Regions from separate parts of the Cupriavidus sp. MPR-AND1C genome, predicted to be linked through region 2. Evidence: predicted binding sites of a transcription regulator. Region 2 holds the regulator's gene; each other region holds the start of a gene.

What was found. The regulator FNR, encoded in region 2, switches genes on or off when oxygen is low (the NO sensors DNR and NnrR bind a similar motif). The targets are predictions, from matches to a motif close to TTGATNNNNATCAA.
Region 1: the regulator FNR is predicted to act here: its motif matches at 1,851-1,864, upstream of AC1RWI_RS32125 (universal stress protein).
Region 3: the regulator FNR is predicted to act here: its motif matches at 1,460-1,473, upstream of AC1RWI_RS19380 (universal stress protein).

The regions. Positions count from the first base shown of each region.
Region 1 covers NZ_JBXASU010000096.1:22,216-25,485, reverse strand. The annotation lists gene AC1RWI_RS32135 (BCAM0308 family protein) at 1-126, opposite strand, end outside; gene AC1RWI_RS32130 (TraR/DksA family transcriptional regulator) at 214-594, opposite strand; gene AC1RWI_RS32125 (universal stress protein) at 899-1,729, opposite strand; gene AC1RWI_RS32120 (zinc-dependent alcohol dehydrogenase family protein) at 1,921-2,928, shown strand; gene AC1RWI_RS32115 (HlyD family secretion protein) at 3,198-3,270, shown strand, end outside.
Region 2 covers NZ_JBXASU010000066.1:22,844-26,113, forward strand. The annotation lists gene scpB (SMC-Scp complex subunit ScpB) at 1-68, opposite strand, end outside; gene AC1RWI_RS27545 (hypothetical protein) at 195-530, shown strand; gene AC1RWI_RS27550 (sulfite exporter TauE/SafE family protein) at 661-1,425, opposite strand; gene fnr (fumarate/nitrate reduction transcriptional regulator Fnr) at 1,724-2,449, shown strand; gene AC1RWI_RS27560 (hypothetical protein) at 2,536-2,781, opposite strand; gene AC1RWI_RS27565 (hypothetical protein) at 2,784-3,002, opposite strand; gene ccoG (cytochrome c oxidase accessory protein CcoG) at 3,070-3,270, opposite strand, start outside.
Region 3 covers NZ_JBXASU010000035.1:7,449-10,718, reverse strand. The annotation lists gene AC1RWI_RS19390 (M20/M25/M40 family metallo-hydrolase) at 1-1,010, opposite strand, end outside; gene AC1RWI_RS19385 (hypothetical protein) at 1,152-1,313, opposite strand; gene AC1RWI_RS19380 (universal stress protein) at 1,585-2,022, shown strand; gene AC1RWI_RS19375 (serine/threonine protein kinase) at 2,053-3,114, opposite strand; gene AC1RWI_RS19370 (DEAD/DEAH box helicase) at 3,148-3,270, opposite strand, start outside.

The sequences.
Region 1 (3,270 bases), on a different contig from region 2:
GCAAGCCGGACAGGAAGCGATGGCAGGCGCTTGCTCCGGCTGCTTGTAGGCATCGTGGATGGGATCCTGGGGAAGCCGGTCCCAACGGGCCGGCCTGACCTGACTCGCACGCTCACGGACTTTCATGTCTGGCTCCTTCCTGAAATCGAATCGGGCAGCGCCCACGCGGCCTGCCTGCTGTATTGCGGACTCACCTGGCGAGCCCGCCCATGTTCATCGCATACCGCTCGGCGCCCCGAACATGTGCTCGTGCTTGCGCTGGCAAGGGGTGCAGCGTTTGGCCGTGGGATACGCTTGCAGCCGCGGATAAGGAATAGGCTCGCCGCAGTCCAGGCACACGCCGTAGCTGAGCCTGGCGATCCGCTTACGCGCCACCGCTATGTCGGCCAGTTCCATGCGGTAATGTTCCGCCACGGCATCGTCCATGCGCTCCTCGGTGCCGTGCTCGGCGAGATCCGCGTCGTCGCTCGCTTCGCGCTCGGCGGACACAGTACGGGAAACGGCAGCGGCGTCCATCTGGCCACGGATTCTCTGCTCTCTGCCATCCAGCAAGGTGACGAGGCTGGAGAGCTGCTCTTTCGTTAGATCGGACATCGTTGACTCCCGGGCGCGGCAAAGCGGATCCTCATGCATGAGGCGATGACATCGGGCAGGCCGCCCGCGCCAGATCAAGTAATGGGCCGCCGGTACGGAGTGCCTGCGGCGCGGCGCGCTGAACCCTCGTTCCGCTTCAAGCTTCAATATAGTTTGGGGGGCTGCCGGTAAGCTTGATCCGCGTCAATCTCACTTCCGGCCCTGCGCAAAGCCAGCCTCAGCCATGGTGCGCGTGGGCGCGGATATCGCGCCGGCGCCATGCCGGCCGTAATTGTGGCCAATGTGGCCAATGTGGCCGATGTGACTAATGCGACATCAGGACGGGCACCGTCATGGTGTCCAGCAAAGCCCTGGTGACGCCACCCAGTACCAACTCGCGCAGGCGGCCGCGCCCGTAGGCACCCATCACCACCAGATCGGCGCCAAAATCCGCCGCGCGCGAGAGCAAGGTTTCGCCGATGGCGATGTCCGATCCTTCCTGGCAGTGTTCAAGCTCTGCGTGGACGCCATGGCTTGCCAGAGCAGCCATGGCATGGCCCGGCAGGCTCGCATCGGGCCGCGCGCCGGTACCTTGCGCGCAAAGCACCTTGGCCTGCCCGCCGCAGATCAAGGGCATGGCGTCGTGCAAGGCGCGCGTGGCCTCGCGTCCGCCGTTCCAAGCCACCATGACACGGGCGCCAGGGACGGCGAACTGGCCGGCGAAGGGAATGATAAGGACCGGCCTGCCAACGTCGAGGATGAGGGTTTCCAGGAACTGGGTCGCAACAAAGCTGTCTGGGTCGTCCGGATCATATTGCCCGGCAACGACAAGGTCGGCCTCGCGCGCTTCGCGCAGTGCCATCGTCAACGGATCGCCCTCCACTGCCCGCCACTCGGTTTCGATCCCCAGGTCCTGCGTTGCCGCCCGGAAGCGCCGGTGCACCGCCTCGCGCGCCTCGCTGCGCCGCTGGCGGTCCTCGTTGATGTAGGTCGCGGCGCCCTCCATCAGGTAAAACCAGGCGACGTCCGGCATAAAGCCGGCAAACAGCCCGATCAGCCGGGCATGGCGGGCCACGGCGAGCCGGGCAGCGATTTCAAGCCGGTCCATCGCGCGTGGGCTGGTGTCCAGGTGGACCATGATGCTGGCGTATTCCATGACATTCCTGTGCGGTTTGGGTTTGGGAGCTTGAATCCAGTCTAGGAAGCGTTTGGACTTGGCTATTGACTCAGGTCAAGCCGATATCTTCTGCACAGGGGCTGGCGCCTCGCGTACGCCATTGATACGGATCAAGCGCCGGCAGTCGGCGTGGCCTAGGATAAATGCTGGGCACCGGCGAGGATGTCACCATGCACGAGACGATGCGCGCCATGATTTTCGACGGCACCGGGCCGGTCCTGCGCCTGGCGCACGTCCCCGTGCCAAACCCCGGCCCAGGCGAAGTGCGTATCGCGGTGAGCACCTGCGGCGTCTGCCGCACCGACCTGCACATTGTCGACGGCGAACTCGCGCACCCGAAAGCCGCGCTCATTCCCGGACACGAAGTCGTCGGCAGGGTCGAGTCCTGTGGCACTAGCGTAACGGGCCTTGCCCCGGGCGACCGGGTCGGCGTGCCGTGGCTCGGGCAGACCTGCGGGCACTGCGGCTATTGCGCCGCGCATCGCGAAAACCTGTGCGATACGCCGCAGTTCACCGGCTATACGCGCGACGGCGGCTACGCCGAGTACGCGGTAGCCGACAGCCGCTATTGCTTCCCTATCCCGGAGCACTACGACGACGAGCATGCGGCGCCCTTGCTGTGCGCGGGCCTGATTGGCTACCGCACGCTGTGCATGGCCGGTGACGCCCGCAAGGTCCGGTCTGTCGGCATCTACGGATTTGGCGCCGCGGCCCACCTGGTGACGCAGATCGCCGTCGCCCAGCAGCGCGAGATCTTTGCCTTCACGCGTCCCGGCGACACCGCCGCCTGCCAGCTCGCCCGTGACACCGGGGCGTGCTGGACCGGTCCGAGCGACCAGCCCGCGCCGCGGCCGCTCGATGCCGCGCTGATCTTCGCGCCGGTGGGTGCGCTGGTGCCGATGGCGCTGCAAGCCGTGGCCAAGGGCGGCACCGTGGTTTGCGGCGGCATCCACATGAGCGATATTCCGGCCTTCCCCTATCGCCTGCTATGGGAGGAGCGATCGATCGTGTCGGTGGCCAACCTCACGCGCGACGACGGCCTGGAACTGATGCGAATCGCCCGGGCCACGCCGTTGCGCACCACCACGACGGTCTATCCGCTGGAGCAGGCCAATGCCGCGCTGGCCGACCTGCGCGCGGGCCGCCTGGCCGGCGCGGCGGTACTGCGCATCGCCTAGCGTGACATCGCTCGGGCAACCGATACATCGACCGCGGCGCTAAACACGGTACCTATTAGAACTCCCCCTCCAAAAAGTGCCCCCTTCGGCACCGACTTGCGCTAGATCAAGTCCACGCCCCACCCCGCCGGATAGCATGGGTTCCTACGCCGTCGCCCCGCGGATCAAGGTCTGTCTTTGTCGTCTCCCCTCCCCTTTGCCCGACACCCTGAACCCCCTGGAGCGCCCGGCGGCATCCATCATTCAGCGCACAGGTGCACAGGTAGCCGATGAAACTCAAACCAGGCTGGGGTATAGCGGTATTGTTGGTTGCTGGCGCTATTGGAGCCGCCGTGTGGTGGC
Region 2 (3,270 bases):
ACGCGCAAGGGTTCCTGCGCGCAGATCAGCGCGGTCTCGAGGACGATCTTCGCCTCTTGGGTATTCATGTTGATTGCGTGCAGCCTGTCTTTGCACCTGCGCCCCGGTTGATCCCGGGCGCACTGGAGATTGCGGGTTCAGCGGTAGGGATTGCCACCGCCATCTGGCCGCGCAGCCAACCGCATGCTCGATGCATGCCAGCCGTGCGCCTTCTTTTATTGCATCGGGTGCCGGACCTGACCGGCAGGAGATCGCCCGGCCACCGGCTTTATCTGCCGGTCGACGGAGCCCTTGCGTCGCGCCTTCCCCCTGATGTGGCGGACCTGTCCGGCACGGCGTTTATCGTCGAACGCACCGGTTGCAAGAAAATACGGATATTGGGCCTGCTGACCTATTTCACCCCGCCCTGCCGTGACTGGTCTTTTGAACCGAATCTTTTTAACCGGACGGCGGATGGGGAACGGTCCCTGGCGCTGATGCCTGCCTGGGTGTTCCTGGCATGCATCCCTGATGCAGCGGATGCTACCTGACGATGCCACGATGAAACACGCTGCGCGATATCGCTGTTCTTGCGATTGTATGGCATTCCCTGGCAAACCTGCAACCGATTCGCGCAGCTAGCTCAGCGCAGAAGTGACAAATACACCACGAAACGGCGCTTCAGAAGACAAGGCAGAATCCATGCGCGGCAAGCGTCTCTGGCAAAAGCAGTGCACGCGCCACCCCGGCCAAGCCAAAGGCCACCACCGCAAGGCCAGCGCCAGCCCGCAACGCCGGGCGCCGCGAAAGTTGCCTGAGATAGCCGGACAGGCCCGAGATCACCAGCAGGTTTGGCAGGGTGCCAAGGCCAAACACGGCCATCACCAGCGCGCCCGACGGCGCATTGCCGGCCAGCAACGCCATGGCAAGGGCGCCGTACACCATGCCGCACGGGACCAGCCCCCAGGCTAGCCCCATGCCGTAGCGCCGCAGCAACCGGCCCTGCCCCTGCGCCCGGGCCACAGCCGGCAAGCGCGCCCCGACGGCGCCAAGGCCGCGCAGCAAACCGCCCGCGCCACGGGCGGCGAGCCGCTCCAGCCAACCCGTACCCATGGTGCGCCCGCGCAACATCCACAAGCCCGACAGCACCAACATCACGCTGCCGATCCCGAACAGCCAACGCTGCAGCGGCAGGTACTGTGCCTTCCAGACACCAGCGCCAAGGGCGCCCAGCAAGGCCCCCAGCACCGCATACATGCTCAGCCGCCCGGCATGCATGACAAGCAGTTCCAGCAACCAATGGCCGGGACGCCGGAGCACCGTGGCGGGCACGCGCGCAACGCCGCCCTGCTCCGCCGCCAGCGCGATCCCGCCGCACATGGCGGCGCAGTGCACGCCGCCCAGCAAAGCCAGGGTAAATACGCTGATAAGCACGCCTATGGTCAACTTCTCCTCCCAATCACACAATCGCAACGTCCGACGCGGTAAAATGCGGCGAACGCGCCCCCGCAGTTCCAAGAGGCGCTATCAACATGAAGCTTGGCGCCCGCGCACACCAGTGCGCTCGCGCAACATGACGACGGGCACGGCAAGCCGCGCTGCACAGATAGCGCACTGCCGCAAGACCCGCGCGCCAGGCCGATGTGGATAGCGCTTCCAATCGACGACTCTCAACGTCAAGCTCTCAACTCAATGCGCCTGCCACATCGCGCTTGATTGACTGCGCTAAACCGACAGGCCCCAATTGCTCACCACCATTCCCATTACCGAGATGTCGCCCCGCTGCTCCACTTGCTCGCTCGGCCAGCTCTGCCTGCCCGTCGGCATGTCGCAGCAGGACCTCGAAAAGATGGATACGCTGGTCCAGGACCGGGTGCGCGTACGCAAGGGCGAAACCCTGTACCGCCTCGGAGATCCTCTCACCGCCGTCTACGCGATCCGCTTCGGCACGCTCAAGACCCACCTGACAATGGAAGACGGCCGCTCGCAGATCACGGGCTTCCACCTTCCCGGCGAAGTCGTCGGCCTCGACGGCCTTGGCGAGATGCAGCACGCTTCGGACGCCACCGCACTGGAGGATACCGAAGTCTGCATGGTGCGCTTTGGCGATCTCCAGACGCTGTCCAACGTCCTGCCTTCCCTGCAGCATCAGTTCATGCGCCTGATGAGCAAGGAGATCTCGCAGGACCAGGTCATGTTGATCACGCTCGGATCGATGCGTGCCGAGGAGCGGCTTGCCGCTTTCCTGATCAACCTGTCCGAGCGCTTGTCCGCGCGCGGCTATTCGGCCTCCGAGTTTGTGCTGCGCATGAGCCGCGAGGAAATCGGCAGCTACCTGGGACTCAAGCTCGAAACCGTCAGCCGCCTGTTCTCGCGCTTTGCGGAAGCCGGCCTGATCCAGATTCGCCAGCGCCACGTCAAGCTGGTCGACATGGCGGGGATCAAGCAGATCGTCAACAAGTCCTGCTGACGTGCTCGTCGCGGGCCACCCTCGCCCGCGGCGGCTCGCCGCGATACCGCGCCTGCTGGCCTGAACCGGCAAGGCGCGCATCGCATTCACTCCAGCTCGTCCGTGTCCGCCAGCCGCGTGGGCATGGTGTACAGCGTCAAGCCGCTCGACAGCGAGCACAGCACCCACGCGATCAGGAAGCCCACGGTGTAGACCGCCTCCCGCGATGCCTCGACCGGCTGGCCGAAGAAGCGCAGGTCGCCGGGATCGACCATGGAGAATACCAGCGCGGTCGTCAGCCCGGCGACCAGGAAAGCGGGCCACAGCACCCACATCAGCCAGCGTAGTCTCATGATCACCTCGCTTGCGCCGCGACCGGCGCTGCCTGGCGTGCCCCGCTGCCCGCCTTCTCGACCACCAGGCCGTGGCGAGCCACCCCCTCCTCAATGGGCGGATCCGGATGGGTCATGGCCAGCCAGATCGTGACCCCGCAGGCCACCATGGCCACGAATGGCCCACTCATCAGCAGCCACGGCCATGGCTCCTTCCACCAGGGATTGCTTTGCTGCGTCATCTGGCCTCCTCTAGATCTAGATCGCGTATGTTGCGTGCGGATTGGTGCATCCAGCGTCTCAGCCGCCTCATAGATTGCGCGGCACGATAAAGCTGGTGCTCTGTCGAATCTCCGCGCCATGACTCCCCGCGCCCTCGTCGGGCACCGCGGTCACTGTGACCTCGATCTTGTGCGTGCCCTGCGCCGCGGACTCGATCGGCACGCGCACCCGCACGGGAATCAGGCGATTGGACGTGGGCTCCAGGTTGCCCGCAGCGTGGTCATATTC
Region 3 (3,270 bases), on a different contig from region 2:
CGTTCATCGATCTTCACCGGCTTGTAGTAGCCGGCAATGGTGACGCGGCCGTCGTCGTCCTTCATGGTGGCAAGCAGGTTCGCCAGCCGCTGCGCGGGGTTGGCGGCATAGTTGCCATAGTGGCCGCTGTGCAGGCCCTGGCTGGCGCCGAATACCTTGAGCTGTACCAGCAGCACGCCGCGGTTGCCGAAGATCAGCGTGGGCTGGTTGCTCTGGTGCATGGGGCCATCGAAGATCACCATGCCGTCATTGCGCAGCAGCGCCAGGTTGTCCGCGATCACCTTGCCCAGCGACGGCGAGCCCTTCTCTTCCTCGGAATCCAGCAGCACCTTGATATCGACCGCAGGCTCCACCCCGGCGGCCTTGAGCGCATCCATGGCGGCCAGGAACATCACGATGGGGCCCTTGTCGTCCGACGACGAACGCCCGAACACGCGCCACTCGGGATCGACCTGGCCGGCATAGAGTTTGTCCAGCGGCAGCGTTTCCCACTTGCCATCGGCGCTGCGCGCCTTGAGCGTAGCCCCCCACGGGCTGGGCTGCGCCCATTGCGACGGCGTCACCGACTGGCCGTCGAAATGCATGTAGAACAGCACGGTCTTGCGCGGGCCAGCGCTTTGCTGCGTGCTGGCGGGATACTCGGCGTAGACCATCGGCTTGCCGTTATTGGGCAGCTCGCGCGCCTGGAAGCCACGCCGGGCGAAAGCCTTGACCAGCCAGTCCGCGTTCTTCTGGATATCCGCCGGCACGGTGGCGTCGTTGGGCAGCGCCAGCAATTCGACCCATTCGCGGTAACTGCGCGCCGCGGCCTGGTCGGCCTGCTGCTGTAGCTGCACGCGGTCGAGCGTGGCGGCATGCGCGCCAGCGGCCAGCAGCACGGCGCCGAGGGTGCCGCACACGGTCGCGCGGACAGCGCTGCGCAAGGGGAACTTGAAGATGCAGGAATGGGTATGCAGGGGGGCGCGATGCGGCGCGCTGGCTGGCGCGCGGGCGCGGGAACGTAGTCTCATGGCTCTTGTTGGATAGGAAAGTGCATGTCGACGGATACGACGGGCGGGCCGCAAGACAGCCGCGCGGCCCGGCACCCGGCAGTCTGAACCGCTACATGCAACTTGTCCACGCACGGCGCCCCTGGCGGCGCGCAGGCCCCTTCAGGGACCCTGCTCGTCGGGCGACTGCGAAAAGCCCTCCTCGCGGCGCGCAATGGCACTGGCCAGCCCGAATTCCATGGCAAAAAGCAGGATCAGCGCGAGCATGGCCAGCGCGCCGATCGCCAACCGATAGTAGATCCACATGACGGCAAGCCGGAACATCCGACAGAGTTGTCCTATCTGCAGCGTAGATTTCCCCGCATCAAAAAGGCGCCGAGATGCCACGGCACGGTGCAAAGAAACCGTCAAAACGGGAAATTGGAAGGCTCGTGGAAGGCTCGTGGAAGGCGCCGGCGATTGCGCCCGACTTGATCTGGATCCAGGCAAGGTTGCCCGCAGGATGCCATGATCACTGTAGTGGCCGCCCCCGAGCCACCCCGGCGGGGGGTTGCCATGCCGACAACGATCACAGCCAATACAGGAGATAGCCGCCATGACCAACATCGTGCTCGCCACCGACGGTTCGCCCTTTTCCGACGCAGCCGCCAGCTTCATCGCCGAAGGCAAACTGCTGCAAAGCGGCTTTACCGTGCATGTGGTCCATGTGACGCCCGATGTCACCGGACAGGTACGCGCCTTCGTCAGCAAGGAAACCATCGATGCCTGGCATCAGGAAGAAAGCGGTAAGGCCATGCAGTCCGTGGCCGACATCCTCGGCGCCGCGGGCGTCGCCTTCGAGCAACACGCGCTGCACGGCTTTGCGCCGGAACGCATCGTCGCCTACGCCGCCAGCGTGGATGCGCGCGGCATCGTCATGGGCACGCACGGCCGCGGCTCGTTCTTCGATGCGGTGATTGGTTCGGTGGCGGGACGGGTGCTGGCGCACGCCCCGTGCCCGGTAGTCCTGGTCAAGGCCCCGGGCAAGAAGTAAGGCAGCCGGCCTGGGCTGGCCGGTGCCAGGTCAGACCGGCCAGAGCGGCGGCTCGTCCATCAGCGCGACCTGCTCGCGCAGTTCGAGAATGCGGTCCTGCCAGTAGCGGGCAGTCCCAAACCACGGGAATGCCGCCGGAAAGGCCGGATCGCGCCAGCGGCTGGCCAGCCAGGCGCTGTAATGCAGCAGGCGCAGCGTGCGCAGCGCCTCGATCAGGTAAAGCTCACGCGGCTGGAATTCCGCGAAATCCTCATAGCCGGCCAGGATGTCGGCCATCTGGCCCTGCTGGGCGGCGCGGTCGCCTTCCAGCAGCATCCACAGATCCTGCACCGCCGGCCCCATGCGGCTATCGTCGAAATCGACAAAGTGTGGCCCGGGCGGGCGCGAACCCGCATGTGACTCCTCGATCCACAGCACATTGCCGCGATGACAATCGCCATGCAGGCGCAGCTGCGCGACGTCGCCCGCGCGCTCGAAGCAGCGGCGAGCGCCATCCACGGCGAGATCGGCAACCGCCTGCCAGGCCGGGCGCAGTTCGGGGGGAATACAGTCTTGCGCCAGCAGCCAGTCGCGCGGGGCCACCCCGAAGGTGTCCACGTCGATGGCAGGTCGCGCCTGGTAAGGATGCGTGGCGCCGAGCGCATGGATGCGGCCGATGAAACGGCCAAGCCAGGTCAGCGTATCGGCACGATCCAGCTCCGGCTCGCGCCCCCCGCAGCGGGGAAACACCGCGAAGCGAAAACCCGCATGCGCCAGCAGCGTGGCGCCGTCGCGCGCGATGGCCGGCACCGCCGGAATCTCGGCGTCGGCCAGTTGCCGCACGAAAGCATGCTCTTCCAGGATGGCGGCGTCGCTCCAGCGCCCCGGGCGGTAGAACTTGACCACCACCGGCGCGCTGCCTTCGATCCCCACCTGCCAGACCCGGTTCTCATAGCTATTGAGCGCCAGCAGGCGGCCATCCGGCTCGAAACCGGCGGCCTCCATCGCATCCAGCATCAGGTCCGGCGTGAGGCGGGCGTAGGGCACGCCATCGCCGTCGGTGGACGTGCCACCGTCGCCGGGCACCTGAAGGTCAAACCCTGAACTGGACATTACGCGTGGCAGCCGTTGGGGAAGGTTGTGGAGTTAGCGCGTGGGCTTGGCGCGCTGGCCGCCCAGCAGCGCGGCTTGCGGCGCCGGACGGCGGCCGCGTGCCGGATCCTGTCCGGTGCGCGGCTGCGCGGCATGGGTGTTGACACCGGCGCGGTT